DNA from 3 places in the Microbacterium sp. KRD172 genome. Region 3 is predicted to be linked to each of the others. Evidence: predicted binding sites of a transcription regulator. Region 3 holds the regulator's gene; each other region holds the start of a gene.
What was found. The regulator HrcA, encoded in region 3, represses chaperone genes, less so after heat shock. The targets are predictions, from matches to a motif close to TTNGCACTCGNNNNNNNCGAGTGCNAA.

Region 1 (9,996 bases), 460 kb from region 3:
GTTCCATCCCCCCTGGAACGCAGAAACGCCCCGGCCGAGGCCGGGGCGTTTCTGTCGGTCAGGACTTAGAAGTCCATGCCACCCGTCGGGTCGCCTGCCGGAGCGACGGCCTTCTCGGGCTTGTCGGCGACGACGACCTCAGTGGTGAGGAAGAGGCCGGCGATCGAGGCTGCGTTCTGCAGAGCCGAGCGCGTGACCTTGGCCGGGTCGATGATGCCTGCTGCGAACATCTCCACGTACTCACCGGTAGCGGCGTTGAGGCCGTGACCGCTGGGCAGTTCGGAGACCTTGTGAGCGACGACACCCGGCTCGAGACCGGCGTTGAGCGCGATCTGCTTGAGCGGCGCCGAGATCGCGACGCGAACGATGTTCGCACCGGTCGCCTCGTCGCCCGACAGCGTGAGTGCGTCGAGCGCCTTCGTGCCGGCCTGGATGAGCGCGACGCCACCACCGGGGACGATGCCCTCTTCGACGGCTGCCTTCGCGTTGCGAACGGCGTCCTCGATGCGGTGCTTGCGCTCCTTGAGCTCGACCTCGGTTGCAGCTCCGGCCTTGATGACGGCAACGCCGCCGGCGAGCTTGGCGAGACGCTCCTGGAGCTTCTCACGGTCGTAATCGCTGTCGGTGTTCTCGATCTCGCGGCGGATCTGGGTCACGCGACCCTCGATCTGCTCGGTCTCGCCAGCACCCTCGACGATGGTGGTCTCATCCTTGGTGATGATGACCTTGCGCGCACGGCCCAGAAGGTCGAGCGTCGTGTTCTCGAGCTTGAGACCGACCTCTTCGGTGATGACCTGACCACCGGTGAGGATCGCGATGTCCTGCAGCTGAGCCTTGCGACGGTCGCCGAAGCCGGGAGCCTTGACGGCGGCCGACTTGAAGATGCCGCGGATCTTGTTCAGCACGAGAGTCGCAAGGGCTTCGCCCTCGACGTCCTCGGCGATGATGACGAGTTCCTTGCCATCCTGGATCACCTTGTCGACAACCGGGAGAAGATCCTTGATGTTCGAGATCTTCGAGTTCGCGATGAGGATGTAGGGTTCCTCGAACACGGCCTCCTGGCGGTCTGCATCCGTCACGAAGTACGGGTTCAGGTAGCCCTTGTCGAAGCGCATGCCCTCGGTGAGCTCGAGCTCGGTGCCGAAGGTCTGCGACTCCTCGACGGTGACGACGCCTTCCTTGCCGACCTTGTCGATAGCCTCGGCGATGAGCTCGCCGATCTCGGGGTCAGCGGCGGAGATGGATGCCGTGGCTGCGATCTGCTCCTTGGAGTCGATCTCCTTGGCGCTGGCGAGCAGCTCCTCGGTGATGGCCGCGACGGCCTTCTCGATGCCGCGCTTGAGCGAGATCGGGTCGGCGCCGGCTGCGACGTTGCGCAGGCCTTCGCGGACGAGCGCCTGAGCGAGGACGGTTGCGGTGGTGGTTCCGTCACCTGCGACGTCGTCGGTCTTCTTGGCGACCTCCTTGACGAGCTCCGCGCCGATCTTCTCGTACGGGTCGTCCAGCTCGATCTCCTTGGCGATCGACACACCGTCGTTCGTGATCGTGGGAGCGCCCCACTTCTTCTCGAGCACGACGTTGCGACCGCGCGGGCCGAGGGTCACCTTGACAGCGTCGGCGAGGATGTTCAAGCCACGCTCGAGGCCGCGTCGGGCCTCCTCATCGAAAGCGATGATCTTTGCCATGAGTTTTGTCGTCCCTCCTGGACGTAGACGTTCTGATTAGCACTCAGGGTATGCGAGTGCTAACGCCCATTCTGGCACTCGACCCCATCGAGTGCAAGCCGCGGGCGACGTCTATCCGGCTGGAGTCTCTTCGGACTCCGGCGCGACGGTCGAACGATCGGTGCCGATGACGACCACGAGCTGCTTCTGCTCGGGATCGTTCGGGTCGGCGTAGAAATCGTCCTGCACGACCTTCGCACCGCCGATGACATCAGCGAGACCGATCGCGGCGAGTTCATCCGCCTCGGAGACGTAGTAGACGGCGGTGTCGGCGAAGTCCTGCGAGCCGGCGGGAGCGTTGCTCACCATGTCGGCGGCCCCGCCGGCGTTGACGATCGTGTCGCGCATCTGGGCGTCGAGATCGTCCTGTCCGGATGCGTTGAGCACCAGCACCGAGTAGGTCGGGTCAACGACACCGGTGACCTCAGGCGTCGGAGCGATCGTCGGCTCCGCTGCGGGGAACAGGTTGATGCGACCCATCAGCACGAGGGCGACGAAGATGCCCACGACGATGAGGACGAGGGCTGCGACGAACGACCACAGCAGCACGACCCAGCCGTTCATCCCCGGGGCTTCGGCGCGATGCGCTCCTACACGTCCCGAGGCATGGGCGACATCATCGAATCGATCTCTGACGGATTTGGACACCCGTCGATGCTATCTGCCCACTGCCGAGAATCCACTCACAGCCGGTGGCGCCGACACCTCAGCCGGCGAATCCGCGCATCCTCGCCACCCGCTGGTCGGTCCTGTTCTCACGCAGACGGCGCAGGCGACGAACCAGCAGGGGATCGTGCTCAAGTGCCTGCTCGGTGTCGATGAGTCGGCCGAGCAGCTGGTAGTAGCGCGCCGGACTCATGCCGAGCGAACTGCGGATCGCCTCTTCCTTGGACCCGCCGTGCCGCGGCCAGCGCGCCTCGAGCGCGAGGATCGCGCGGTCGCGATCAGTGAGGTCTCCGAGCATGCGTCCAGGCTAAGCGCGAAGATCGCCTGTATCGGTGCGCCACTCCCACCAGCGCCCCAATGGATCCGCAGCCGCACGCACGCCGCCATCGAGCGCGACGACGAAATCCGGCCAGGTGTCGGCATCGACCGACGGATGCCATGCGTCGTGCAGCGACGGAGCGTCGATCGTGATCCAGCGGGCGGGCAGCGCCTGCACCTTGGCGATGAGCGCCTGTCGCTCTGCCCACGGGATGTGGGCGAGCACACCTGGCGTCGTGATCACGAGCGTCGCATCTCGAGGTGCGGATGCGGCGACGGACTCGATGTTCGCGCCGGCATCGCCGCGCACGAGCACAGGAGGTTCGGCGGCGGCGATGTCGAGAGCCGCAGTGATGCGGTCCTCACGCCCCGTCTCCCCCGGCCATACGAGGCCCCGCAGCCACGCCCGATCACGCGGATCCCGCGCGTCGAGCGGATCGAGATCGATGCCCGCGCGCCAGATGATCTGCGGCATCCGGACCGGTGGCATCTCACCGCGGACCTCGCTGACCAGCGAGACCGGCGACGCCCCGTCGTCCGGGTCGAGCGCCGCGCGCAGCGCGCCGCTCGAGTCGACGAAGCGGTACGAATACCGGTCGGGAAAGAGGCAGAGACCCGCGGATGCCCCGATCTCGAGCAGCGCGATCGGACCGTCGATCTCGGAGAGCACCGGCAGGAGCGGAGCGAGCCGCAGCGGCTCGTTGGTCTGCACGCGGCGGGCCGCGCACTCGGCGACGATCTCGTCGGCGTGCGCGAGCAGGAAGGTGCGCCACCGATCGAAACCAGCGAGAGGGGCGCCCAGCATCCTGGTCACCGCGAAGACGAGCGGCGGCTGCCGGTGCGTCGCCGGAATGCGGGCGAGAACCTCCTGCGCGGCTGCATCGCGCTCGACCCCGAGCGCCCACTCCTCATACAGCGGCGAGCGCCCTGGCGCCTCGTCCCTGGCGAAGCGCCCGTAGCGTTCGCGCACAGCATCCGTCATCTCCCCATTCTGATGCCGGGCATTGCGTAACTGCGACGCCACGGGTGCGCAGGAGGGGCAGAATGGAAGGGACTCAGGAGGCACGATGGACTACAGCGTGAAGAAGACAGAAGACGAGTGGCGCGCAGAGCTCGGCGATGAGCAGTACTCGGTGTTGCGACAGGCGGCCACAGAGCGCGCGTGGACGGGCGAACTGCTCGACGAGAAGCGTGCCGGCCTCTACACATGCGGCGCGTGCGGCGTCGAGCTGTTCAAGAGCGGCACCAAGTTCGATTCCGGATGCGGTTGGCCGAGCTTCTACGAGTCGATCCGCCCTGACGCCGTGCAGCTGATCGAGGACAACACCCTCGGCATGCAGCGCACAGAGGTGCGGTGCGCGAACTGCGGTTCGCACCTCGGGCATGTCTTCCCCGACGGGTTCGGCACCCCGACCGGTGACCGCTACTGCATGAACTCCCTGGCGCTGAACTTCACCCCCGGCGACGCCGAGGCGTGAGCGCGCTCGACGCCGTCAGGGCGCGGCATTCCTGGTCGAAGGTCACAGACGACGCTCCGACCCGTGAAGAGCTGCTGACGCTGGTCGCCGCCGCAGGGCGCGTCGCCGACCATTCGTCACTGCGTCCGTGGCGCCTGATCGAACTGCGCGGCGACGATCGCGTGGTGCTCGGCAAGGCGATCGCCGAAGCCGAGGGCGACAAGAAGCCCTCGTCCAAGCCGTTGCGCGCTCCCCTGCTGATCGCGGTCGTGGCGAGTTTCCGCACGAGCAGCAAGGTGCCGCGCTGGGAGCAGGAGGCCGTCGCCTCGGGCGTCGCGCACACCATGAGCCTGCTGCTCGACGACGCCGGGTGGGGCGTCTTCTGGCGTACCGGCGAGTACACGCGCTCGAAGGCGGTCGCCAAGGCGCATGGGCTACACAAGGACGAAGCGCTCCTCGGGTGGCTCTACGTCGGCGGCAAGCCCGCAGGCAAGAAAGCGGGGCGCCGCAAGAGCGTCGACGCCCGTGCGATGCTGACCCGGATGCCCGCGAAGACGAAGAAGAAGCCGGCGAAGTAGTCAGCGCCGGCGACGCCGCCAGGGCAGCGCCACCACGACGGAGGCCACGGCGACGGCGACCATCAGGGCGAGCTGCCAGTGCGCGGGGCCGGATGCCGGGGGCCAGAGCAGATCGATGGCCACCGAGGCCGTCAGCTGCCCGAGCACGGAGCCGAGGCCGAGCAGCAGCACCCCGGTGTGCGCGACGATCGCGGCACCGAGCAGGATGTAGGCGAAGCCCAGCAGTCCGCCGAGGTACAGCCACGGTTCTACGGGGAGCGCATTCGGCATCCCTCGCACCCCCACACTGACCGAAGCCGCGACGATGAGCACGGCTGTACCCGCGACGAAGCTCATCAGGGTCGCCGACATGGGCGAGCCGACGCGCTGGGCGAGGCGCCCGTTCGTGGCCGCCTGCCATGCGATGCCGACACCAGCGGCGAACGGCAGCAGGAGAAGCCAGAGCGGCGTCCGCGAGATCACGTCGCCGCTGAGCGAGACGCCCACAGCAGCGAGCGCGAACGCACCGCCGAGGACGCGCCCCGGAGTCACCGCGACGACTCCGGCGGGTCCGAAGCCGATCCGATCGAGGACCAGCCCATGCACCGTCTGCCCTGCGACGACGCCGACGGTGAACAGGGAGACGCCGAGGACGCCTGCCGTGACGCCCTGCGTCGAGACGGTGAGCGCCCCGCAGGCGCCGCCCAGCAGCATCCAGTTCGGGATGGTGCGTGTGCGGATGCCGCGCCAGAGGCGTACGGCGCCGGTACGCGCCGATGGGAGCGCGAGCGTGACCACGATGAGGACGATGAGCCCGGTGCCGAAGGAGACGAGCCCGGCGACGATACCGTCATCGATGCGAACGCCGAGCACCCCGTTGATCCGCGCCTGGATCGCAGTCATCGCGCCGATCGCGACGGCTCCACCCAGTGCGAGGGGCGCGGGAAGACTTCGGGTCGCGGTCACTCGAGCACACTACCCGAGCGTTCACCCCTGCTCGAGGTCGCCGGTCGGCGCTACTCTTGCTCACATGTGTGCGAGCTACGGACTGGATCCCCGATTCACTGATGCCGAGCTGCTTGCCGAGGCGGATGCCGATGTCATCGAGGGGCTGCGCGACTGGGCTGAGCAGAACGCGGGCGAGACCCTGCGCCCCACGGGCAAGAACCTGCGCAATCTGAATCCGCTGGTCGTTCCGGGTGGCGACGCCGCCGCGCTGGAGCCGGCGTGGTGGGGCTACCTCGTGGACGGCGAGCCGGCGAAGTTCCCCTCGATCAACACCCGCTCCGAGCGTCTTCAAGAGCGTCCGGGTGGGCTGAGGACCCGCGCGATCGTGCCGACGACCGGGTGGTTCGAGATGCAGAAGCCGGCCAGGCTCTGGCACGAGTTCGCCCTCGACAACCAAGCACTGTTCGGCATGGCCGCCGTGACCCAGCGCGGACGCACCCCGGACGGGGAGTGGATCACGTGCTACTCCATCGTGATGGCGCCGGCCGCCGATCATCTCAAGGAGTTCCACGACCGGATGCCTGTGCTCATCCCGCCTGGAATGAGTCAGGAGTGGCTGACAGGCACGCCGAGCCGAGAACTGATCGACGAGGCGATCCTCGCCTCGGGCGAACTGGCTGAGCGCATCACCGTCTCGGCACGACCCTAGGCGTCGGCCATGCCGCATCTCGTCCTGATCGGGCTCGCCGCGATCCTGCTCTGGTCTCTGATCTCGCACCGCTTCGAGCGCTGGGGCGTCGCCGGGCCGATCGGCCTGGTGCTGCTCGGAGCCGTGACGGTCATCTGGGACGTCGACTCCTTCGGCACCGCGATCGATTCTCCGATCTCCGAGAAGATCGTCGAGGTGATCCTCGCGATCCTGCTCTTCGCCGATGCCACCGAGGTCAAGGGCGGCATCTTCGGTCGCGAAGGAAGGGTGATCGCTCGCCTCGTGCTCATCGCGCTGCCGTTGTCGATCGTGTTGACGGTCGCGACAGGCATGCTGCTCATCCCTGACACCGGTCTGCTCGTGCTTCTCGTCGTGGCGTGCGTGATCCTGCCGATCGATTTCGCGCCGGCCGCATCTCTGCTTCGCAATCGACGACTCCCCGCGCGGTTGCGTCAGTTCCTGAACGTGGAGAGCGGCTACAACGACGGACTGATCTCCCCCGTCTTCGGCATGTCGCTGGCGCTGGCCGTCATCTGGTCGACCATTGTGCGCACCCCGGAGTCCGATATCACCGACGACGCGCTCGAGGGCCCGGCGATCCAGTTCATGGACGCATTCATCAACGCCGTTCCGTCGACCGTGATCGCCGTCGTGATCGGCATCGTGCTGGGTACCGGAATCGGATACCTCGTGCGCATCGCGCGTGCACGGCTCATCGCAGACGCACTCGGCGCCCGCTACGTCATGCTGATCCTCCCGCTCATCGCCTACGGGGTGGCGAGCATCCCGATCTTCAACGCGAATGGCTTCGTCGCCGCTTTCGTGGCCGGGATCGGATACCGGTTGACACGTACGAGAGGTCATCGATCCGAAGGGATCGACCGCAGCGAGCTGCTCCTGGTGGAGGAAGTGGGGGCTCTGGCCGCGAACTTCGTGTGGTTCGTACTCGGCGGAGCCACGCTCCTGGTGATCACGTCGGGGATCGACTGGTGGATGCTGCTGTTCGCCGTGCTCGCGCTGACTCTGCTGCGCGTCGTCCCGGTGTACCTGTCGCTCATGGGCAGCTCGGTGGGCAGGCGCGACCGGCTTCTGATCGGCGCGCTCGGCCCGCGCGGCACGGCGTCGATCGTGTTCGGGCTGCTGGCGTACAACGCGCTCCCCGAGGACGAGGGCGTGGCCGTGCTGACGATCATGGTCGCCACCGTCGTCGGCAGCATTCTGCTGCACGGACTGGCCGCGCCGCTGCTCGTGAATCGGCGAAAGGTCGGCGAAGAGATCGCCTGACGCCGCTTCGCGTCAACCGGTGCGGGGAAGCAGTGCCTCTCGCAGCTGGTCGCGCACAGCGCCGTCGACGCCGGCCTGCTGCAGGTAGGCCAAGGCACCGCCGTGTTCGCGGTCGAGCCAGTCGAACGTACCGCTCAAGACCGCGGCCGGCGATCTCGTCAGCACCTCCATCAGGTTGTCCGTCATCGGTACGCGGAAGCGCCGGATCTTGCGCAGCATCCGCTCTGTCCACTCTCCCGAGAGGTTCGCCGCAGTGGCCGAGTAGTCGGCGAGGATGATGTCGCGATCGATGTCGAGCGCGGTGAGGATGAGCGCCACGACGAGGCCGGTGCGATCCTTGCCGGCGGTGCAGTGCACGAGGACAGGGCCGTCGGTCGACGCGACTGCGCGGACGACGCGCCCGAGATCGCTCTGATGACGGCGGAGCACGGTCTCGTAGATCTCCTGCAGGGTGAGGGTGCGCGGATCGAACGCGCGCGGAGCGCCATCGATCGGCACGGATAGCCGGGTCGCGCCCGTCCCACGGAGCCGGTCGCGCCCGCCGATGCGCCGGTCGAATGCCGAACGAAGGTCGATGACCTGCCGGATGCCGAGCTCGTGCAACGTGCCGCGTCCCTCGCGGGTGAGCCGGTGCAGTGCGTCGGAGCGGTACAGCATGCCGGGTGTCAGCACGCCAGGAGCGACCTCGCGGAAGTTGTGCGTGCCCGCGAGCTCGAGGCGGTTGACGGGCTCATCCATGCGGTCATGCTATCTGCGACGTTGCAGCCGTGAGCTATCGTGAGCGTTCATACACGGAGGGTTTCCATGTCATCTGAACAGAACGGCTCCCGGCCGCGCGCTCTGCGCGACGGCACGGCAGAACCGCGGTTCGCGGCCCGCTACGCGACGATCGATGAGGTCGCAGAGCTGCTCGGAGTCACACCCGTGTCACTGCGCCAGACGATGCGCCGCCGCGATGCGGGTGATGCGTCATCCGCCAGCGATGCATTCATCGATCCGATCGGCAATGTCTCGGGATACCTGTGGGATCGCGACGACCTCACACCCGAGGCGATCGCAGCCTGGCACGATCGGCCGCGGCGCGGGCGTAAGCCGAACAGCGCGCGATGACGCTGCGACCCACGAAGAATGGAGCCGACTACGGGATTCGAACCCGTGACATCCTGTTTACAAGACAGGTGCTCTACCAGCTGAGCTAAGTCGGCGAACGGGTCCAGTTTAGCGAGAGTGGAGCACGTCTCCGAACCGGGCTACTCCGCGGGTGTCTCTGTCGGGGCCGGAGTGTGCGTCGGCGCCTGGGTCTCGTCGGTCTCGCTGGCCACTGTCAGCACGAACTGCGCGAACTCGGCAGGATCCTTCAGGGAGCCGACGTAGGCCTCGCCGTTCACGACGATCATCGGAGCGCTCGTGAGCACGAGATCGTCGGAGCCGACGAGTGGGCCTTCGAGGGCACGCGAGGTGGCCTCCTTCGCCCAAGAGACGAAGTCTTCCTTCTCGATGCACTTGCGAACGACCTTGGGGTCATCGACGCCGACCGCCTGGGCGAGGTCGGCGAGTTCGACGTTGGACCGGCCGTTGGTGTCGACCTCGGGCTGGTCGACGAGCAGTTCGTTGTTGAACGAGTAGAACTGCGCCGGAGAATACGTGGACACGCACGCCGCCGCCGCAGCCGCACGCAGCGAGTACTTCGTGCCGTTGGAGCTGGCAGTGAGCATCGACACCGGGTGATATGTCACGGTGACGGCATCCTCGTTGATCCAGCCCGCCAGCTGGCGCGCATTCGCTCGCTCGAACTCTCCGGCACCGGGCGAGAGGTAGTCGACATAGATGTGCACATCGACGGCCGCAGCCGATGCCGTCGGCTGCGGTGTCGGATCAGGCGTCTCGGTCGCGCCGGACGTCGTCTCCTCCGGAGCCGGCGTCTCAGGCACGTCCTCGGCACCGACGTTCGGCGCCGAGTTCACGACGATGCCGTCGGAGTCCATACCGCTCGGACTCATGGTCGGCTCCGATACCGATGAGTTCACCGCCATCGCCACCGCAGTGCCGATGGCGCCCACCGCGACGACGGCGACGGCACCGACGATGATCCGTCGCATGATCCGCGCCCTGGACTGCTTGGCGTGCACCTGCTGGGCCTTTTCCCGAACCGCCTCACGGGAGCTGCGAGGGGAGGGGACGTTCGGCGTTTCGTCGCTCGACATCGTTCCTCTTGAAAGTCGTGGTGGGGACGGGCTCCCCGATGTCCTCTGCACAAGCAGGACCGCAATCGATGTTAACCAGTCAGGCTGGGAAATACCCAGGTGCCTCCCCTCCGTGCCATACTTGACTCG
Region 2 (9,996 bases), 1.0 Mb from region 3:
GATCTGGACTGACAAGTGTCGGCCGGGTCGCGGGGCGAAGCGCAGGCGGGGTGGATGCCGGGGAGAGCGCGGGCGCGGATGAAGAGACCAGAGCCGCCCGAGTAGGCTGGAGCGGTGATCATCGGGACCGGCATCGACCTCGTGGACATCCCGCGGTTCGAGCGCACGATGTCCCGCACACCGCGGCTCATGGAGCGACTCTTCGCCCCGTCCGAACGCACGCTGAGGCTCCCGTCGCTCGCCGCACGCTACGCCGCGAAAGAGGCGCTGATCAAGGCTCTCGGCGGGTCGGACGGCGTGCACTGGACCGAGATCGAGATCGCATCCGAGCCAGCCGGCCGCCCGCATTTCCTGCTCACGGGATCGACTGCCGACGCGGTCACCGGCAAAGGCATCCTGAAACTGCACCTGACCATGTCGCATGATGCGGGCCTCGCCACTGCGTTCGTCGTCGCCGAGGGGGAGCCGCTGTGAGTGCATCGACTGTGCCTTTCCGCGAAGCAACCATCGAGATGGCGGCGATCGCCGAAAACACCCGGCACTTCCGTCGCCTCACGGGCGTCGACGTCATCGCCGTCGTGAAGGCCAACGCTTACGGACACGGGGCCGCATCAGCGGCCGTCGCCGCGCTCTCGGGTGGAGCGACCAGGCTGGGCGTCGCCGAGATCGCCGAGGCGGTCGATCTGCGGCGGCAGGGCATCAACGCCCCGATCATCGCCTGGCTGCATGAACCGGGCGAACGCTTCGAGCAGGCCGCGGCAGACCGCATCGAGGTCGGCATCTCCTCCTTCGACCAGCTCGAAGCGGCCGGGGCCGCAGCGGGCGCGAACGGACCCGTCGGAGTGCATCTGAAGCTCGAGACCGGGCTCTCGCGCAACGGCGTCGCGCCCGGCGACTGGAGTCGTGTCTTCGCCGAAGCCGCGCGGCTCGAGAGGATCGGACGCCTCCGCATCATCGGCCTCTTCAGCCACCTCTCCAACGCCTCGCGTGCCGATGACCTCGAAGCGCTCGCGCGGTTCGAGGCAGGCACTGCTGCCGCAGCATCCGCCGGCATCCGCCCAGAGATCCGGCACATCGCGGCCACGGCCGCAGCGATCGATCACCCCGAGACGCGACTGGATGCCGTGCGCATCGGCATCGGGCTGTACGGGCTCTCGCCGTTCGATGACCGCTCGTCCGCCGATCTCGGGCTGCGTCCGGCGATGACCCTGCGCGCGTCCGTCGCCGCCGTGCGTCGCGTACCGGCCGGCGCCGGCGTCTCTTACGGCTACGACCACCGCGCGAACCACGACACGACGCTCGCCCTGATTCCGCTCGGTTATGCCGACGGCATCCCGCGCCAGGCATCCGGTCGCGGCCCCGTCATGATCAACGGACGCCGGTTCTCGGTCGCCGGACGCGTCGCGATGGACCAGTTCGTCGTCGACGTCGGCGACGCTCATGTGGCGGTCGGCGACGAGGCCGTGGTGTTCGGGGATCCGACGCTCGGCGCGCCTTCGGCGACGGAGTGGGCGAACGCCGCGAGCACCATCAATTACGAGATCGTCACGCGCATCGGCAACCGCGTGCCTCGGCGGGGCGCATGATCGATCCGGCCTTTCTCGGACGTCGCGAGATCGCGACGTCGGATGCCATGGAGCACCTCGGCCTCATCATCGGTGAGCAGTTGCAGCCGGGCGATCTGCTCGTGCTGACCGGTCCGCTCGGGGCGGGGAAGACGACGTTCACCCGCGGCCTCGCGTCGGGAATGGGCGTGCGCGGTCCTGTGCAGAGCCCGACGTTCGTGATCGCGCGCACGCATCCGTCGCTCGTCGGCCGTGCGCCGCTCGTGCATGTGGACGCGTACCGGCTGGGATCGGCCTCGGAGCTCGACGACCTCGACATCGACTTCGCGGGGTCGGTGGTCGTGATCGAGTGGGGACGCGAGATGGCCCCGTCGATCGCGGATGCCTGGTGGGACATCGAGCTCGAGCGGCCTGTGGGCGTCGCGGGGGACGACGTGGCCGACGAGGACCTGGATGCTGACGCCCCCCGCGTCGTGACGATAGAGCGCATCACGAAGTAGTGGTCCCTGAGCCTGTCGAAGGGCCCGCGGCCACGTGGGTGGGGAGGAACTCAGCGGTCCCTGAGCCTGTCGAAGGGTCCGCGGGGCCACGTGGGTGGGGAGGACTCAGCGGTCCCTGAGCCTGTCGAAGGGCCCACGGCCCAGGAGGGGGCGGAACTCAGCGGTCCCTGAGCCTGTTGAAGGGCCCGCGGGGCCACGTGGGTGGGGAGGAACTCAGCGGTCCCTGAGCCTGTCGAAGGGCCCGCGGCCCACGAGGCAACGCCGGCTGGTTATCCACAGATCGCCTGCGCCACAGCATCCGCTCGCACCCGGCGCGCATGCTGAGACCATGCCATGGATGTACATACTCAGATGCTCCGATGGGAGCTACTACACCGGAAGCACGGCCTTCGCTGACGTGATCGCCCGCGTGTGGGAACACAACAACGTGGACGAGAAGGCCGCCGCGTACACCCGTAGGAGGCGCCCAGTTGTTCTCGTATACGGCGAAGAATTCGATCGCATCGACGAGGCGTATTTCCGTGAGAAACAGGTACAGGGATGGTCGCGACAGAAGAAGACGGCGTTGATCGAGGAACGCGGCGATGACCTTCCGGGGCTGTCGCGAAATCGCCTGCAACGCCCGCCGGGCGCTTCGACAGGCTCAGCGACCGGCTAGGTGCGCCCGCCGGGCGCTTCGACAGGCTCAGCGACCGGCTAGAACGCCCGCCGGGCGCTTCGACAGGCTCAGCGACCGGCTCAGCGATCGGCTGGGAACGCCCGCCGGGCGCTTCGACGGGCTCAGCGACCGGCTAGGGGCGCTTCGACGGGCTCAGCGACCGGCTAGGTGCGCCGGGTCGGGCGCTTCGACAGGCTCAGCGACCACGGCGCGCGGCCGACTACCCTGGAGACGTGATTCTCGCTGTCGACACCTCCCTGGGCACGGCCGTCGCGATCGTCGATGCCGCTGGTGCTCGCCGCGCCGACGCGTCGAGTCCCGACCCGCTCGGACACGCCGAGGTCATCGGCTCCCTGTTGCAGCGGGCTCTGGCCGAGGCGGGCGACGAGATCACCCACGTCGTCGCAGGTATGGGACCCGGTCCCTTCACCGGGCTCCGGATCGGAATCGCCACCGCGCGCGCTTTCGCGCTCGGCCGGCACATCCCCGTGATCGCCGTGCCGAGCCACTTCGCCGCGGCACTCAGCATCCTCGAGGACGAGCCGGAGGTCGGCACGTTCGCGATCGTCACGGACGCTCGCCGGAGGGAGCTCGCGATCAGCACTTTCCGCGGGCTCGATGCCGACGGCATCCCGCACCTGACGACCGACACGGTACTCGTGCCCCGCACCGGCGCCGAGGCGTATCTCGACGGGCTCGACGCGCGCGAGGTCACCACGGTCGACGGCGCAGCCCTCGCAAGGGTCGGCATCCGCGCCGCGAACGCCGGGCGCGAGCTGGCCGGCGCCGAACCCCTCTACCTGCGCCAGCCCGACGTCACGATGCCCGGTGCCCCGAAGCGGGTGGGACTGTGACCATCCGCATCGCCACCCCGGCCGACCTCGACGCGATCATGGCCATCGAGAACGCCTCGTTCCCGAGCGATGCGTGGAGCGCCGAGTCGATGGCGGCCGAACTCGTCACCGAGTACAGCCACTACCTCGTCGACGAAGAGGACGGCGAGATCATCGGATACGCCGGGCTCCGTTCGATCCGTGGAAACGCGGATGCCGACATCCAGACCATCGCCCTCGTCGAAGCACGTAGGGGAGAGGGGAGAGGACGCCGGATGCTGCGGACTCTGCTCGCCGAAGCATCCGCCCGCGGCGCCCGCGAGGTGTTCCTCGAGGTGCGCGCGGATAATCCGGGCGCCGAGGGACTCTACATCTCCGAGGGGTTCGAGGAGCTCGCCCGCCGCCCGCACTACTACCAGCCGGACGACGTCGACGCGATCGTGATGAAGCTCGATCTGCGACGGTGGACTGCCGCGGCGCAGAAGGAGACCACAGCATGAGCGAACCCCTGGTCCTCGGCATCGAGACGAGCTGCGACGAGACGGGCATCGGCATCGTCCGCGGCCGCACGCTGCTGTCGAACACGATCGCATCCAGCATGGACGAGCACGCCCGCTACGGCGGCGTCATCCCCGAGGTCGCCGCTCGCGCGCACCTCGAAGCACTCCAGCCGTCGATCGAGGCCGCGCTCGCCGAGGCGCAGGTGCGACTGGAAGACCTCGACGCGATCGCCGTCACCAGCGGTCCCGGTCTCGCCGGTGCACTGATGGTCGGCGTCGGAGCGGCCAAGGGGCTCGCGGTGTCGCTCGGCAAGCCGCTGTACGCCGTGAACCACCTCGTCGGACACATCGCCGCAGACATCGTCACGCCGGACTCCGACCCGCTCGAGTATCCGACCATCGCGCTGCTCGTCTCCGGCGGGCACACCTCGCTGCTGCACGTGCGCGACCTCACCACCGACGTCGAACTGCTCGGCGAGACCATGGATGACGCGGCGGGGGAAGCCTTCGACAAGGTCGCCCGGCTGCTGTCACTGCCGTACCCAGGCGGGCCCGAGATCGACCGTGCGGCGGTCGGCGGCGATCCCAAGGCGATCCGCTTCCCGCGCGGGTTGTCCAAGGCGAACGACCTGGTCAAGCACCGCTACGACTTCTCGTTCTCCGGGCTCAAGACCGCCGTCGCCCGCTGGGTCGAGCGGTGCGAGGCCGCGGGCGAAGAGGTGCCGGTGGCCGATGTCGCCGCGAGCTTCCGCGAAGCAGTCGTCGACGTGCTCGTCACGAAGGCACTCGCCGCGTGCGCAGATCTGGGCGTGCCGCGACTGCTGCTCGGCGGCGGCGTGATCGCCAACAAGCGCCTGCGCGACGTCGCGATCGAGCGTGCTGCGGCCGCGGGAGTGACCGTGCGGATCCCGCCGCTTTCGCTCTGCACCGACAACGGCGCGATGATCGCCGCGCTCGCCGCAGACCTGATCAGCTCGGGCCGCCGCCCGTCCACGCTCGCGTTCGGTGCCGACTCCACGCTGCCGGTCACCGAGATCCAGATCGCCGAGTCGCCGGCGGAGGATGCCGCATGAGCGACCAACGCGGTACGGGCCGGTCGGGCGAACAGCCGAAGGTGGAGCGTCCCTCCGCCGAGGTCGAGCGCCCGGCCGGCGCGACGCGGATGCCCGGCGCGCCGCGTGACAGCTACACGAAGCTGCCCACAGGCCCCGTCGGAGTCGAGCCGGTCGTCGCCAGCGGACCAGCGGACACAGCGGGGATGCCGGCCGTGCAGTGGGCGCCGCACGACAGCACCGGCGCCGAGGACAACACCCGTCTCGCCCCATGGGCGCTGCTCGCGGCGATCGTGGCGCTGTGCGCATCGTGGTTCGTCGGCTGGGGCATCCCGCTCGCGATCGTCGCCGTGGTGGCGGCGATCATGTCGCTCAGGCGACCGGTCGAGAGCCGCGCGATCGCGCTCTGGGCGCTGATCCTCGGCATCACCGCGACGATCTACAGCCTGGGCTGGCTCATCTGGGCCGGCATGCAGTTCGAGAATCTGGGCTGACGGATGCTGTCCGCCGACGAGACCGCAGAGCTGCGGATGCTGCAAGCCAAGGCGTACGGCCGCGACGGCGGCCTGTCCGCCGACGAGCTCGAGCGGCTGCGCGAGCTGGAGCAACGGCTTCGTCTCCCTTCGGTCGCTCAACCCGTTTCGTCACTTCGACTCGCTGCGCTCGCTCAGCACACCGCTCCGGCTGCTTCGCTGCCTGCGCTCAACGCCCCGCAGGAGGTCGTTGCCCCGCAGGATGTCGATTCTTCGCAAGACACAGCCTTCCCGCAGGATGTCGTTTCTTCGCAAGACACAGCCCACTTGCGAGAACAGGGGCGGGTCGTTGAGCGAGCCGAAGGCGAGACGAAACGCGCTGAGCGAGCGACAGCGAGTCGAAGCGGATCATCCGCACAACAGCGTGCTCCGCTGCGGCCGTGGCGCCGGCATCCGATCGGCTTCGCTCTCGGCGCTGTCGCGGCTGCACTCGGCCTCGGCCTCGGCATCGGGTGGGCGGTGTGGGGCTGGGACGCCGAGGCGTACGCACTCGGTGCCGCCAACGCAGACCGACGCGCGCAACTCGAAGAGAGCGATCTCTACGACTCCGGGACGCTCACCCCGCTCACAGAGCAGTACGGTCTCGTCATCTGGAGCGCGGAACGATCGAACGGCGACGAGGCGTGCGTGATCATCACCGGCCCTGACGAGATGAACAAGAACGGCTGCATACCGTCTGAGCAGCTGGACGAATCGGCCTGGCCCAATGCGACCGCGACAGTACCGGAGGGCGAGGAGAAAGCCGGACAGCAGCTGATGGCGGCGATGATGATGTCGCCGACGGGTGAATTGGTGCCCGTCATCCAGGTCTGGGATCAGACCTCGTCCGGATGGGAGTCGCAGTACAACGATGCCGAGCTCGCGCAGTTGCGCGAGCTCGAAGCGGAAGGCTACGAAGGCAGCGCTCTTGGAATCCTCGGATATGACGGCGACACGGTCGTGTGGAGCAACTGGACGAGCGCCGGAGTCTGCATCATCGTCTCAGCCGACGGAGGACCCCTCGAGGCGTGCGCCCCTGATGCCGAGTCCGACATCACGCTCATCGCGAGCATCGACGGCGTGCCGCGGGAGTACTTCGTGCAGCAAACGAAGATGCGCGGTCCTCAACTCACGATCATCCGCACCACGGGCGCCACGGTCGGTGAGCTCGATCCCGAGACCGGGGATCCGATCGAGTTCACGTTCGACGATCCGATGTTCGACGACCTCGTGAGCGACGGCGAGACGGGCGAGACCCCCGGCTGAGTCTCACACCCGATCGGCGAGGATCGCCATCCGCCGATCTCCGACGCGAGTGAGGATCAGCGTGGCGGTCTGCGAGCCCTTCAGGCTCAGCTTCTTCCGGAACGCCGCCGGGTCGATGTCCATGCCGCGCTTCTTGATCTCGATCGTGCCGATGTCGGCGGCCCTGAGTACCGTGTTGATCGCCTTGGGATTGGCCGCCATCACCTCGCGCACCCGGAACGACTGCACGAAGGGGCTCGTCAACGCGGCATCCCCGGTGAGATAGGCGATCTTCTCGTCCAGCATCCCGGCATCGATGCTGCGCGCGACGTCACCGATCAAGCGCGCACGGATGACGGCGCCGTCCGGCTCGTGCAGGAAGGCACCGAGCTCGCGAACTTCGGCATCCTCGGCATCCGCCCCTGCCGTGAGCTCGTGCGACTCGTCACCGCGGATCACGAGCGCCGCACGCCGCACGCCGTCGCGCGCGAGCTCACGAGACCACAGCACGAGCTCGACCACGCTGCCGTCGGCGCTGACCCACTGCGCCTCGACATCCGCAGGCAGGCTGTCGCGATCGTGACCGGGGCCGAGCTTGATGCCGGTCGGCATCCGTGCGGCGAGGGCGAACGCCCAGTCGAGTGAGGGGGAGTAGTCGGATGCCGTGACCCGCCGCGTCTCGCTGTGACCGGTCGTGCGCCGGGCTGGGTCGAGCCAGACCGCCGTGCGCGAATCTCGGAGAAGTGCAGCATCTTCGGAGGAATCTGCTGAATTGGTCCGAAGATCGTGCACTTCTCCGAAGTTAGCGCTCGGGAAGTCGGCGCTCACGAAGTCCTCGGCCGTGCCGTGCTGCACCGTCACAGTGGCTTCGACTCCCTGCGGTCGCTCAACCCGTTTCGTCTCGCTGCGCTCGCTCAACGACCCGCGCTCGCCGAAGGGGGCCAGGTTGTAGGCGGCGATCGCGGCGGTGACCTCATCGGCATCCACTGCCACCACGCTGAGCCCGGCACCTGCGAAGGCGAGCGAGTCTCCGCCGATGCCGCAGCCAAGGTCAGCCACGCGTGTGATTCCGGCGCGGCGCATGCGCCCCGCGTGCCGTGCCGCCACCCCCAGACGCGTCGCCTGCTCGAGGCCGGCTCTGGTGAACAGCATCCGCTCGGCGAAGCCGCCGAACTTCGGTACTGCCTTCGTGCGCAGGTGGGCCTGACCCACGACAGCGGACACGAGATCGGGGGAGTGCCCGGCCGCACGCAGCCTCGAGACGGCACCGGCGACCTCTCCAGCGGAAGCGATCGGGCCCACCTCATCGAGCAGCCGAAGGCCCTCGGGGGTGAGCAGCGCGGTGAGCTCGGACATGTCCATCACTTCAGACTACGCATCCGAAACTGGCACTCGCATTGCATGAGTGCCAGCCGACGCCCTACACTTGTGATTAGCACTCTCGGGTTGAGAGTGCGAACAAGTCTTTCGTGTCAGCGTCAAGAAAGAAGAGGTAGACCGTGTCGGTTTCCATCAAGCCGCTCGAGGACCGCATCGTCATCCAGCAGGTCGAGGCAGAGCAGACCACCGCTAGTGGACTGGTCATCCCCGACACCGCCAAGGAGAAGCCCCAGGAGGGCGAGGTCGTGGCTGTCGGCCCCGGCCGCATCGACGACAACGGCAACCGCGTCCCGCTCGACGTGTCCGTCGGCGACCGCGTCCTGTACAGCAAGTACGGCGGCACCGAGATCAAGTTCGGCGCCGACGAGTACCTGGTGCTCTCGGCTCGCGACGTTCTCGCAGTCGTCGTTCGCTGAGCAACTCGACAACAGCGTAGAAGGCCCGGATGCTTCGGCATCCGGGCCTTTTCGCATCCTTGCCGGTCCTAGGGTGGAGCAGTGAGCCTCGAAGCATCGCCCCGCACCCGCGCAGCAGGAGCCGCGTACTCGGTGGCCGCCTACCTGATCTGGGGGCTGCTGCCGCTGTACTTCCTGCTGCTCGTGCCGACCGGGCCGTGGGAGGTCGTCGCGGCGCGCGTGGTCTTCTCGCTCGTGTTCTGCCTGCTGCTGCTCACCGTCGCGCGCGGATGGCGTCGCATCATCGCCATCATCCGGCAGCCGCGGCTGCTGGCGTGGACCGCGCTCGCCGGTCTGCTGATCTACGTCAACTGGCAGGTGTTCCTGATCGGAACCCTCAGCGGGCACGTCGTCGAGACAGCGCTGGGCTACTTCATCAACCCCATCACCACGGTGCTGCTCGGCGTCTTCGTGCTGCGCGAACGCATCCGCACACTGCAGTGGGTGGCCATCGGCATCGCGCTCGTCGCGGTGGTCGTCATCGTCGTGGCGTACCGCGCGTTCCCATGGATCGCGCTGCTGCTGACGGCGTCCTTCGGCACCTACGGGCTGATCAAGAAGAAGATCGGACCCGCGGTGGATGCCGTGAGCGGTCTCACCCTCGAGTCGTTCTGGCTGATGCCGATCGCCATCGTGCAGCTGGTCGTCGTGGCGCAGACCACTGGCATCACCTTCGGCACCGTGAGCACGTGGCACACCGTGCTCATGCTCCTCGCCGGTGTCGCCACGGCTGTGCCGCTGCTGCTGTTCGCCTCCGGCGCTCGTCGCATCGATCTCACGGTGATCGGGATGATCCAGTTCATCACCCCGATCATGCAGTTCCTCACCGGCGTGCTGCTGCTTCACGAGCCGATGCCGCCCGAGCGATGGATCGGATTCGTGATCGTGTGGATCGCGGTCGGCGTGTTCGTCATCGACCTGCTGCGCGCCGGTCGGCGCGGTCGGCGCACGCGGGTGGCTCCCGTCGCCTGACGCCCGTATTCAAGGCGAAACAAGATCGTTAGCGCACCGATACCCAGCACGCTCGCGCCCACCATAAGGTGGGATCATCCGGGCATGTATTGCCATGTCCGTCGTTGCAAAGGAGCATTATGAACCGCACGCAGACGCGTACGAAGTGGCTTGCCGGCATCGCGCTGGTCGGCGCATCGGCGCTTGTGATCACGGGCTGCAGCACGCCCGCGCCAGAGGCGACCGAAGACACCGGCGGCGGAGATCGTCCGGCCGAGGTCGACCTGACGCTCCAGTTGGGCTCGCTGCTGCCGTCCACTGGGTCGCTGTCCTTCCTCGGAGCGC
Region 3 (9,996 bases):
TGCCGAGGGTGAAGTTGATCACGAGCAGCGAGCCGATGTTCGGCAGCAGGTGACGGACCACGATCGTCATGCCGCGCACGCCCATGTAGCGCGCGGCGTGGATGTACTCGCGCTCACGCAGCGAGAGAGCAGTCGTCCAGATCACGCGAGCGGGGAAGTACCAGCCGACGACGAAGATCATGATCAGCGCGATCACGCGCCAGTCACCGCCGGAGCGGTTCGACAGCAGCGAGAGGATGAGGAAGCTCGGGATCACCATCATGAAGTGGATGACGGTGAGGGTGATCTTCTCGGTCCAGCCGCCGAAGTACGCCGCTGCGGTGCCGACCAGTGCCGAGATGATCGTCGTGCCCACCGACACGGTCACGGCGATCATCAGCGAGCGCTGCAGGCCGATCGCGACCTGGGCGAACGTGTCGTTGCCCGACGGAGTGGTACCGAACCAGTGCTCGGCGGACGGCGGCGTGCCCAGGTTCAGGAAGTCGAGTTCGATGTGGTCGTACTTCGCGATCAATGGCCCGATGATCGCGAACAGCACCAGCAGGAGGAAGATCACGATGCCGCCGACGGCGGGCTTGTTGCGCATGAAACGCCGCGTGTACAGCGTCCATTTCGACAGCGCCTTGGTGTCCGACTGCTCGGGCAGCACTGGGCCCGCGGGGGCAGCGACGGTGGGGTCGATCATTTCGCTCATGGTCAGTTCACCCTCACTCGCGGGTCGAGAACGACGACCACGACGTCGGAGAGGATCGCCCCGAGCGCGGTCAGGAGTCCGGCGAAGGCCGCGGTGGCGACCACGCCGTGGATGTCGCTCTTCACGATGGTCTCGATGAAGTACTTGCCCATACCGTTCCAGGCGAAGATCGTCTCGGTGAGCACAGCGCCGGTGAACACGGCGGGGATGCTGAACGCGACCTGCGTTGCGACGGGGATGAGGGATGTGCGCAGCGCGTGCTTGCGGATCGCCTGCGGCTTGGTGAGCCCCTTCGCACGGGCGGTGCGCACGTAGTCGGCATTGATGTTGTCGAGCAGCAGCGAGCGCTGAAGGAAGTGCGTGCCGGCGTAGCCGACGATCACGAGTCCGATGGTCGGGAGCGCGAGGTGCTGCAAGGCGTCTATTAGTACGGGGAAGAACCCCTCCACGCCCTTGCTCGAGGAGCCGGTCACGTAGAACACGCGGACGCCGAGCCAGTCGTTGAACGCGATCGCGAGGAGCACGAGGCCGAGGGCTGCGACGATGACGTTGATGTTCATCGTGATGATCGAGGTCGCCTGGCCGATGCGGTCGGCGAGCTTGTACTGCCGTGACGCCGTGTAGACGCCGAGTGCGATGCCGAGGACGGTCATGATGATCGTCGCGCCGAGCACGAGCTCCGCGCTGATCCACATGCGATATGCGACCTGCTCGTTGACGGAGCCGCCGGTCGGGCTCACGCCCCAGTCCCAGCGGAAGATCACCCCGCTGAACCAGTTCCACCACCGCTCCCAGATCGGGACGTTGGAGTCCAGATTGCGGGGGAGGAGAAGGTTGGAGATCTGCTCTTCGCTGAGCGGTGGGCGGCGGCCGACGTAGTTGTTCCGCGGGTTGAGGAAGCCCCAAGCCAGGAAGTACGTGATGTTGGTCGCTACCACGATCATCAACAACCAGCCGAGGGTACGGCGGAGGAGATACTTGATCAAGGTTTTGTCTTTCTCTTTTACAACGCGCTCGGGATCGTCCGATGCGGCGCTGAATCGGGAGGATCGCCCGTGGCACTCAGTCTCACGGATCTGAACCAAGGCAACCTCGGGAGACTATCACCCGTCAAGTCGAATCGGGGATTACGACCCCCTGAACGTAGAATCGTCGGAACATGTCCCCACGCGCTCTCACTCCGCTGTCGCCTTCCGCGACGCCGCCTTCGCAGATCCGCAACTTCTGCATCATCGCCCACATCGACCACGGCAAGTCGACGCTCGCCGACCGCATGCTCCAGATCACCGGCGCCGTCTCCGACCGCGACATGCGCGCTCAGTATCTCGACCGCATGGACATCGAGCGCGAACGAGGCATCACGATCAAGAGCCAGGCGGTGCGGATGCCGTGGGCATCCATTTCGGATGCTGCGATCCCTGAGCCTGTCGAAGCGATCCCTGAGCCTGTCGAAGCGATCCCTGAGCCTGTCGAAGCGATCCCTGAGCCTGTCGAAGGGTCAGCGACCACCTACGCGCTGAACATGATCGACACTCCTGGCCACGTCGACTTCACCTATGAGGTGTCTCGCTCGCTGGCAGCGTGCGAGGGCGCGATCCTGCTCGTCGACGCGGCGCAGGGCATCGAGGCGCAGACACTCGCGAACCTGTATCTCGCTCTCGAGAACGACCTGCACATCATCCCCGTGCTCAACAAGATCGATCTTCCGGCCGCGGATCCCGACAAGTTCGCCAAGGAGCTCGCCGATCTCATCGGCGGCAGGCCGGAAGACGTGCTTCGCGTGTCCGGCAAGACGGGCGTCGGTGTCGAAGAGCTGCTCGACCGCATCGTGCGGGACATCCCGGCGCCGAAGGGCGACGCGGATGCTCCGGCGCGGGCCATGATCTTCGATTCCGTCTACGACTCCTATCGCGGCGTCGTGACCTACGTGCGCATGATCGACGGAAGCCTGTCGCCGCGCGAGCGCATCCAGATGATGTCGACACGCGCGAACCACGAGCTTCTCGAGATCGGGGTCTCCAGCCCTGAGCCGATTCCCTCCGAGGGGCTCGGCGTCGGCGAGGTCGGCTATCTCATCACCGGAGTGAAGGACGTCCGCCAGTCGAAGGTCGGAGACACCGTCACGACCAGTCGTGGCGGAGCGACCAAGGCGCTGCCGGGCTACACCGACCCCAAACCGATGGTCTATTCAGGGCTGTACCCGATCGACGGCAGCGACTATTCCGAGCTTCGCGAGGCGCTCGACAAGCTGAAGCTGTCCGACGCGTCCCTCGTGTACGAGCCGGAGACCTCTGTCGCGCTCGGCTTCGGCTTCCGCTGCGGGTTCCTCGGTCTGCTGCACCTCGAGATCATCACGGAGCGACTCACGCGGGAGTTCGACCTGGACCTCATCACCACCGCACCGAGCGTGATCTACGAGGTCACCACGGACACGGGTGAGAAGGTCACGGTGACCAACCCGAGCGAGTATCCGGACGGCAGGGTGGCTTCGGTCGCCGAGCCGATGGTGAAGGCAGCGATCCTGCTGCCCAAGGACTACGTCGGCACGGTCATGGAGCTGTGCCAGTCGCGCCGTGGTTCGCTGCTGGGCATGGAGTACTTCTCCGAGGAGCGCGTCGAGCTGCGGTACAACATGCCGCTCGGCGAGATCGTGTTCGACTTCTTCGATCAGCTGAAGTCGAAGACCCAGGGCTACGCGAGCCTCGACTACGAGCCCTCAGGTCAGCAGGATGCCGATCTGGTCAAGGTCGACGTCCTGCTGCAGGGCGACAAGGTCGACGCATTCAGCGCTATCGTGCACCGCGACAAGGCATACGCCTACGGCACCCTGATGGCGGAGCGACTGCGCAAGCTGATCCCGCGTCAGAACTTCGAAGTGCCGATCCAGGCGGCCATCGGCGCCAGGATCATCGCACGCGAGACGATCCGAGCCCTGCGGAAGGACGTGCTCGCCAAGTGCTACGGCGGTGACATCAGCCGTAAGCGCAAGCTGCTCGAGAAGCAGAAGGAGGGCAAGAAGCGGATGAAGATGGTCGGCCGCGTCGAGGTCCCTCAGGAGGCGTTCATCGCGGCACTGAGCGGCGACGTCGACAGCAAGGAGAAGAAGTAGCGAATGCTCTCCCGCGGTGCGGGGGTGTCTGTTCAGGTAACCCGAAGTAGGCTGGAACTCATGCGGCGCGGGACTTTCCGAGACGACACGGTGGACTATGTCGCCGTCGGGGCTACTCATGCCCCTGATCTGATGCACTATCCGCCGGAGCGCAGCGTGCCGGCCGAGAACTCATGGCGGCTCGGCAGCGGCGAGGATCGTTTCCGATCCGCCGGTGAGGCTCTGCTGTCGTGGACGGCGCAGCGAGCGGCCGGACTCACCATCGAGGATGTGCGCCCCGCTGCCGGTCCTGCCTATTCCGGCGTCAGCTTCGACGCGGACGGCAACCCGATCGCGCCGAGTACGCGTGAGGTCGAACAGCGCTTCGACGCCGACGGCGTTCCGTTCGTCGGACCGGGGATGACTCTGCACCTGCGCGGACGTGTGTCAGGCATGCGTGCTGACGCCGAGCTTCGCGTGATCTCGGTCACCGAAGAGCGCCGCAGGATCGGCTTCGTGCTCGGGACCGTCGGCGGGTCCGTCGTCAGCGGCGAAGAGCTCTTCGAGATCGAGTGGCGCGACGACGACGAGGTCTGGTTCACCGTGCGAGCGTTCGACGCGCCGAACGCCCTGCTGTATCGGATGTTCCGCACGCTCGTGAAACGCCGCCGCAAAGAGCTCTTCGCGCGCTATCTCCGGGCGATCTCGCCGCTCTACGCGACGCCGCTGTGATTCGTGAAGCCGATGGCGCGCACCTGATGGCCGGCCTCTGATGGGCGGCCCCCTGCCGCTGGGTGATCCGGCGCCCTCGGACGGCCGCCTTCCCTCCGACCTTCCCATCGACGCCGCGACGCCGTTCTCGGCGTACCTGCACGTACCGTTCTGCCGCGTGCGCTGCGGCTACTGCGATTTCAACACCTACACATCGGGCGAACTGCGGGGTGCGCGCCAGGATGAGTACGCTGACACGCTCTCCGCGGAGATCTCGCTCGCACACCGCGTGCTCTCCGAGGCCGGTGCGCTGCGCCCGATGGACACCGTGTTCTTCGGCGGAGGGACGCCGACGCTGCTCCCGCCTGGCGATCTGGCGCGGATGCTGGGCGCCGCCGTCGATGCGTTCGGCATGACAGAGGGTGCCGAGGTCACCGTCGAGGCGAACCCCGACACAGTGACGCCCGAGGTCGCGCGAACGCTCGCGGATGCCGGGGTCACGAGGCTGTCGGTCGGGATGCAGTCGGCCGTGCCGCACGTTCTCGCAGCGCTCGATCGCACGCACCAGCCGGAGAACGTGCGAACAGCAGTCGAGGCGGCCAAGGATGCCGGACTCGCCGTCAGCGTCGATCTCATCTACGGCGCCCCGGGCGAGACGCTCGGAGACTGGGAGGCGTCTCTGGATGCGGCGCTCGCGCTGGAGTCGGACCACATCTCGGCGTACGCGCTGATCATCGAGGACGGCACGAAGCTCGCACGTCAGATCCGCCGCGGAGAGGTGCCCAGACCGGACGATGACCTGCAGGCCGACATGTACGAACTCGCCGATCAGCGACTCGCCGCCGCTGGGTTCGACTGGTACGAACTGAGCAACTGGGCGCGCAGCGACGAGCAGCGCTCGCGTCACAACCTGGCGTACTGGCGGGGGAGCGACTGGTGGGGGTTCGGTCCTGGGGCGCACAGTCACGTCGCGGGTCTTCGCTGGTGGAACGTGAAGCATCCCGCCGCGTACGCGCAACGGCTCGCGGCATCCGAATCGCCCGCCGCAGGCACGGAGCGACCCGACGCCAAGGCGCACCTTCTGGAGCGCGTGCTGTTGGAGAGCAGGCTGGCGGAGGGCCTCGCGATCGCCGACATCCCGGAGGCCAATCGCGATCGGGTCGCCGGACTCATCGCCGACGGCCTGATCGACGGCGCCGCAGCGCTGCGCGGGCGCGTGCGTCTGACGCTGCGCGGGCGGCTGCTCGCCGATGCCGTCGTGCGTGACCTCACCGGGTGAGCACGACTCCTCATGCCCGAGGTGCCTCGCCGGCTCTCAGCCCGAGCGGGGTAGAATTGGCACTCCTAGTATTCGAGTGCCAGACGGGAAGGGGGCGACGTGGTCAGTGAACGCGGTCTGCAGGTTCTTCGAGCCATCGTGCAGGACTACGTCGAATCGCATGAGCCCGTCGGCAGCAAGTCCATCGTCGACCGGCATTCCTTCGGCGTCTCGGCGGCGACGATCCGCAACGACATGGCGCAGCTCGAGGACGAAGAGCTGATCACTGCGCCGCACACCTCGTCCGGCCGTGTCCCCACCGACAAGGGCTATCGTGTCTTCGTCAACCACCTCGCGCAGCTGCGCCCGCTCTCGACGGCGCAGCGCAGCGCGATCGAGTCCTTCCTCACAGACCCTGCCGATCTCGACGATCTGATGGCTCGCACGGTGCGGGTGCTGACGCAGCTCACCGGTCAGGTCGCACTCGCGCAGTATCCGTCGTTCGCACGCGCGAACCTCACGCATATCGAACTGGTCGCGCTCGCCCCCAACCGCCTGCTCGTGGTTCTCGTGACGGACGCGGGCGGCGTGTCGCAGCGCATCGCCGGATTGCCGATCGATCTGGACGATGCGGATGTCGCGGTGCTGCGCGCGAGGCTGTCCGCGTTGCTCACCGGACAGTCCGTGCGTGAGGCATCCGAGCGCGTGCAGATGCTCATCGGGGCGCAGGAGAGCGCACGAACGGATGCGGCGGTGCGAGTACTGGGCGGCATCATCGGCGAAGAGCTGGCGGAGTTCCGTCAGGAGCGACTGGTGATGGCAGGAGCGGCGACTCTGGCCCGGCGCGAGCAGGACTTCCGCGGCAGCATCCATCCCCTTCTCGCCGCGATCGAGGAGCAGGTGACACTTCTGCGCCTGATGAGCGAGATGGTGACCGACGAGCACGGCCTCGCCGCGAGCATCGGCGCGGAGAACGAGCCCTTCGGCCTGCCGGAGGCGTCGATCGTGGCGAGCAATTACCTCACGCATGGCGGCACGGCGCGCGTCGGCGTCATGGGGCCGACGCGAATGGACTATCCGAGCAATCTTGCGGCGGCGCGGGCTGTGGCCCGCTATCTGTCGCGCATGCTCGATGAAGACGAGTCGAGCCGCTGAGGCGGATCGCTCCCACAGTTTGCACATGCAGAAAGGTGATTGTGGCGGACCACTATGAGGTTCTCGGAGTGTCGCGTGACGCGACGACGGACGAGATCAAGAAGGCGTATCGGAAGCTCGCTCGACAGCTGCACCCGGATGTGAATCCTGGGGACGACGCGGCAGAGCGCTTCAAGAGCGTGACCCACGCCTACGACGTGCTCAGCGATGACGATTCGCGTCGCCGGTACGACATGGGCGGCGGAGACGGCGCCAGCAGCGGGGACTTCGGCGGGTTCGGAGGTTTCGGCGACATCTTCGAGACGTTCTTCGGAGCCGCGCAGGGCGGTGGCCGAGGCGGCCGTCCGCGTTCACGTCGCGAACGCGGGCAGGACGCGCTTGTGCGCGTCACGCTCGACCTCGGCGACGTCGTCTTCGGCGCGCACCGTGACATCGAGGTCGATACCGCCGTGCTCTGCGAGACCTGCCAGGGCTCGTGCACGCAGGCGGGCACGTCGCCGGTGACCTGCGACATCTGCGGCGGCTCTGGGCACGTGCAGCGTCAGGTGCGCAGTCTGCTCGGCAATGTCGTGACGTCTCAGCCGTGCGGCACCTGCGAGGGCTACGGCACGACGATCCCGCACCCGTGCGGCACGTGCGCAGGCCAGGGCCGCGTGCGCTCTCGTCGCACCGTCTCCCTCGACATCCCCTCTGGTGTCGAGACCGGGCTGCGCCTGCAGCTTCCGGGCTCGGGTGAGGTCGGCAAGGCCGGCGGCCCGAACGGTGATCTGTACGTCGAGGTCACGGTCTCTCCGCACGCGTCGTTCAGTCGCGACGGCGATGACCTGCTCGCGACGCTCGAGGTGTCGATGTCTGATGCGATCCTCGGCACCGAGACCGCGATCGACGCTCTGGACGGCAAGGTCGACCTCGAGATCCGCCCCGGCGTGCAGTCGGGAGATGTGCTCACGATCAAGGGCCGCGGCATCACGCCGCTGCGCGGCACGCAGCGCGGCGACCTTCGGGTGGGTGTGCAGGTGGTGACTCCGACGAAGCTCGATTCGTCGCAGCGTTCGCTCATCGAGGACTTCGCGAAGAAGCAGAAGGCACCGGGTCCACAGCTCGCGCAGTTCCAGCAGGGACTGTTCTCGAAGCTGCGTGACAGGTTCAGGCACTGAACTTCCGCCACTGATCTGGAGGCCCTATGGCGCTGCACTTCCTCGTGGAGGACTCGGGCTCGGCGAGCACCGGAGACATCGTGTCGCTGACCGGTGCCGAGGCGAAGCATGCCGCGGTCGTACGCCGGCTGCGGGTCGGCGAATCGGTGACGATCGGCGATGGCACCGGCATATGGCTGGACGGCGAGGTGACGGATGTCTCCGCGTCGCGCGTGGATGTTCGCATCGCCGGGCGTGCGGCGATCGAGGCACCGGCGAAACGGCTGGTTCTCGTGCAGGCTCTCGCCAAGGGCGACCGCGACGAGCTCGCGGTGCAGGCGGCGTGCGAGTTGGGCGTCGACGAGGTCGTGCCCTGGCAGGCATCTCGGAGCATCTCCCGGTGGGAGGGCGCGAAGGCGGTCAAGGGCCGCGAGCGGTGGACGGCGATCGTGCGCGAGGCGTCGAAGCAGGCCCATCGGGCGTGGGTGCCGGAGGTGTCGGCGCCGCTTTCGACCGGGCAGCTCATCGCGCACGCCGACGGACAGCGGATGCTGGTGCTCGATCCGACCGCGACCTTGCGGCTGTCAGCCGTCGAGCCCGACGATCGTGACCTGATGCTGATCGTCGGCCCCGAGGGCGGCATCGCGCCGGACGAGCTCGAGAAGTTCGAGGCCGCCGGCGCCGAGCGCGTGCGCCTCGGCGACACCGTGCTGCGCACCTCGACCGCGGGTCCTGCGGCGATCGCCGTGCTCTCCGCAACTCTCGGCCGCTGGTAGCGCGGACGCTGCTTCGCTCCGCCGGACGCTGCTTCGCTCCGCGGACGGTGCTTCGCTCCGCCGGACGGTGCTTCGCTCCGCCGGATGGTGCTTCGCTCCGCCGGACGGTGCTTCGCTCCGCCGGTGGCATTTTCTCGGGTCGTTGAGCGAGCGAAGCGAGACGAAACGGGGTGAGCGAGCGTCAGCGAGTCGAAGCCGAACGCTTCTTCTCACGTCGTTGACGCGCCTGCCATCCGATGACGGCGTCGAGTCCGCCTTCTGCGAACGCGACGCGCTTGGCATGGCTCCACCCTTGGAGTCGCTTCTCCCATGCGAACGCCTCATCGATGCCGTCGAACTCGCCGCACCAGAAGAGGCTCACCGGGAGCCGGCGCTTGGTGTACTCGGCGCCCATTCCGGCTTCGTGCTGCTTCAGCCGCTGATCCAAGTCGATTGTGCTGCCGATATACAGCGTGCCATCGCAGCATCGGAGCATGTATGCATGTGCCATGACGGCACCATAACGACGGCGTCGAAGCCCCGTCAGCGGGTTGTGGATAAGTAGGCGCCTTCGACTCGTCGCTGCGCTCCTCGCTCAAGCCGTTTCGTCTCGCTTCGCTCGCTCAACGACCCGCGGGGGAGTGCAGCGTCGTGCAACACCCTGTGTGGGAGTACGGCTTCGACTCGCTGACGCTCGCTCACCCCGTTTCGTCTCGCTTCGCTCGCTCAACGACCCGCGGGGAGAGCGGTTTCGTCTCGCTTCGCTCGCTCGACGACCCGCGAACAGGGATCCCCCCAGCCCCGCGCGGATTCCATCCGCCCGAGGGGCCGCGCCACGTAGACTGAGAGGCATGACGGAACCCTCGATCTTCACCCGAATCCTCAACGGTGACGTTCCCGGTGAGATCATCGCGTCCACGGGAAAGCTGTTCGCGATCCGCGACATCTCGCCACAGGCGCCTGTGCACCTGCTCGTGATCCCGAAGACCGACCAGTACCGCGATGTCGTCGAACTCGCCGCGGGCGATCCTGAACTGCTCGCGGAACTCATCGCCTTCGCCGGTGAGCTCGCCGGCGATCACGCCGACGGCGACTTCCGACTCGTGTTCAACACCGGCGCGAACGCCGGGCAGACCGTGTTCCATGTCCACGCCCACATCCTCGCCGGCGGGCTGACGGAGAAGAGCCTCGTTGCTTGA

Region 1: a site for HrcA is predicted at 1,722-1,748, ahead of groL (chaperonin GroEL). Genes of this name have one in related genera too.
Region 2: a site for HrcA is predicted at 8,251-8,277, ahead of groES (co-chaperone GroES). Genes of this name have one in related genera too.

What each region holds. Positions count from the first base shown of each region.
Region 1 is NZ_JABFAS010000002.1:1,032,193-1,042,188, reverse strand. It holds gene groL (chaperonin GroEL) at 66-1,685, opposite strand; gene J1M43_RS05315 (LytR C-terminal domain-containing protein) at 1,797-2,372, opposite strand; gene J1M43_RS05310 (DUF3263 domain-containing protein) at 2,431-2,688, opposite strand; gene J1M43_RS05305 (DUF2332 domain-containing protein) at 2,698-3,690, opposite strand; gene msrB (peptide-methionine (R)-S-oxide reductase MsrB) at 3,776-4,186, shown strand; gene J1M43_RS05295 (nitroreductase family protein) at 4,183-4,743, shown strand; gene J1M43_RS05290 (DMT family transporter) at 4,744-5,688, opposite strand; gene J1M43_RS05285 (SOS response-associated peptidase family protein) at 5,753-6,379, shown strand; gene J1M43_RS05280 (cation:proton antiporter) at 6,389-7,663, shown strand; gene J1M43_RS05275 (tyrosine-protein phosphatase) at 7,676-8,401, opposite strand; gene J1M43_RS05270 (hypothetical protein) at 8,468-8,773, shown strand; tRNA gene J1M43_RS05265 (tRNA-Thr) at 8,793-8,868, opposite strand; gene J1M43_RS05260 (thioredoxin domain-containing protein) at 8,914-9,867, opposite strand.
Region 2 is NZ_JABFAS010000002.1:2,529,686-2,539,681, reverse strand. It holds gene J1M43_RS12580 (holo-ACP synthase) at 115-474, shown strand; gene alr (alanine racemase) at 513-1,586, shown strand; gene tsaE (tRNA (adenosine(37)-N6)-threonylcarbamoyltransferase complex ATPase subunit type 1 TsaE) at 1,583-2,065, shown strand; gene J1M43_RS12565 (GIY-YIG nuclease family protein) at 2,394-2,723, shown strand; gene tsaB (tRNA (adenosine(37)-N6)-threonylcarbamoyltransferase complex dimerization subunit type 1 TsaB) at 2,957-3,577, shown strand; gene rimI (ribosomal protein S18-alanine N-acetyltransferase) at 3,574-4,056, shown strand; gene tsaD (tRNA (adenosine(37)-N6)-threonylcarbamoyltransferase complex transferase subunit TsaD) at 4,053-5,129, shown strand; gene J1M43_RS12545 (hypothetical protein) at 5,126-5,602, shown strand; gene J1M43_RS12540 (hypothetical protein) at 5,606-6,886, shown strand; gene J1M43_RS12535 (class I SAM-dependent methyltransferase) at 6,890-8,227, opposite strand; gene groES (co-chaperone GroES) at 8,365-8,661, shown strand; gene rarD (EamA family transporter RarD) at 8,743-9,672, shown strand; gene J1M43_RS12520 (ABC transporter substrate-binding protein) at 9,792-9,996, shown strand, end outside.
Region 3 is NZ_JABFAS010000002.1:1,490,801-1,500,796, forward strand. It holds gene J1M43_RS07510 (ABC transporter permease) at 1-694, opposite strand, end outside; gene J1M43_RS07515 (ABC transporter permease) at 697-1,680, opposite strand; gene lepA (translation elongation factor 4) at 1,854-3,803, shown strand; gene J1M43_RS07525 (DUF1990 family protein) at 3,864-4,514, shown strand; gene hemW (radical SAM family heme chaperone HemW) at 4,555-5,772, shown strand; gene hrcA (heat-inducible transcriptional repressor HrcA) at 5,872-6,906, shown strand; gene dnaJ (molecular chaperone DnaJ) at 6,948-8,063, shown strand; gene J1M43_RS07545 (16S rRNA (uracil(1498)-N(3))-methyltransferase) at 8,090-8,818, shown strand; gene J1M43_RS07550 (GIY-YIG nuclease family protein) at 9,000-9,308, opposite strand; gene J1M43_RS07555 (HIT domain-containing protein) at 9,649-9,996, shown strand.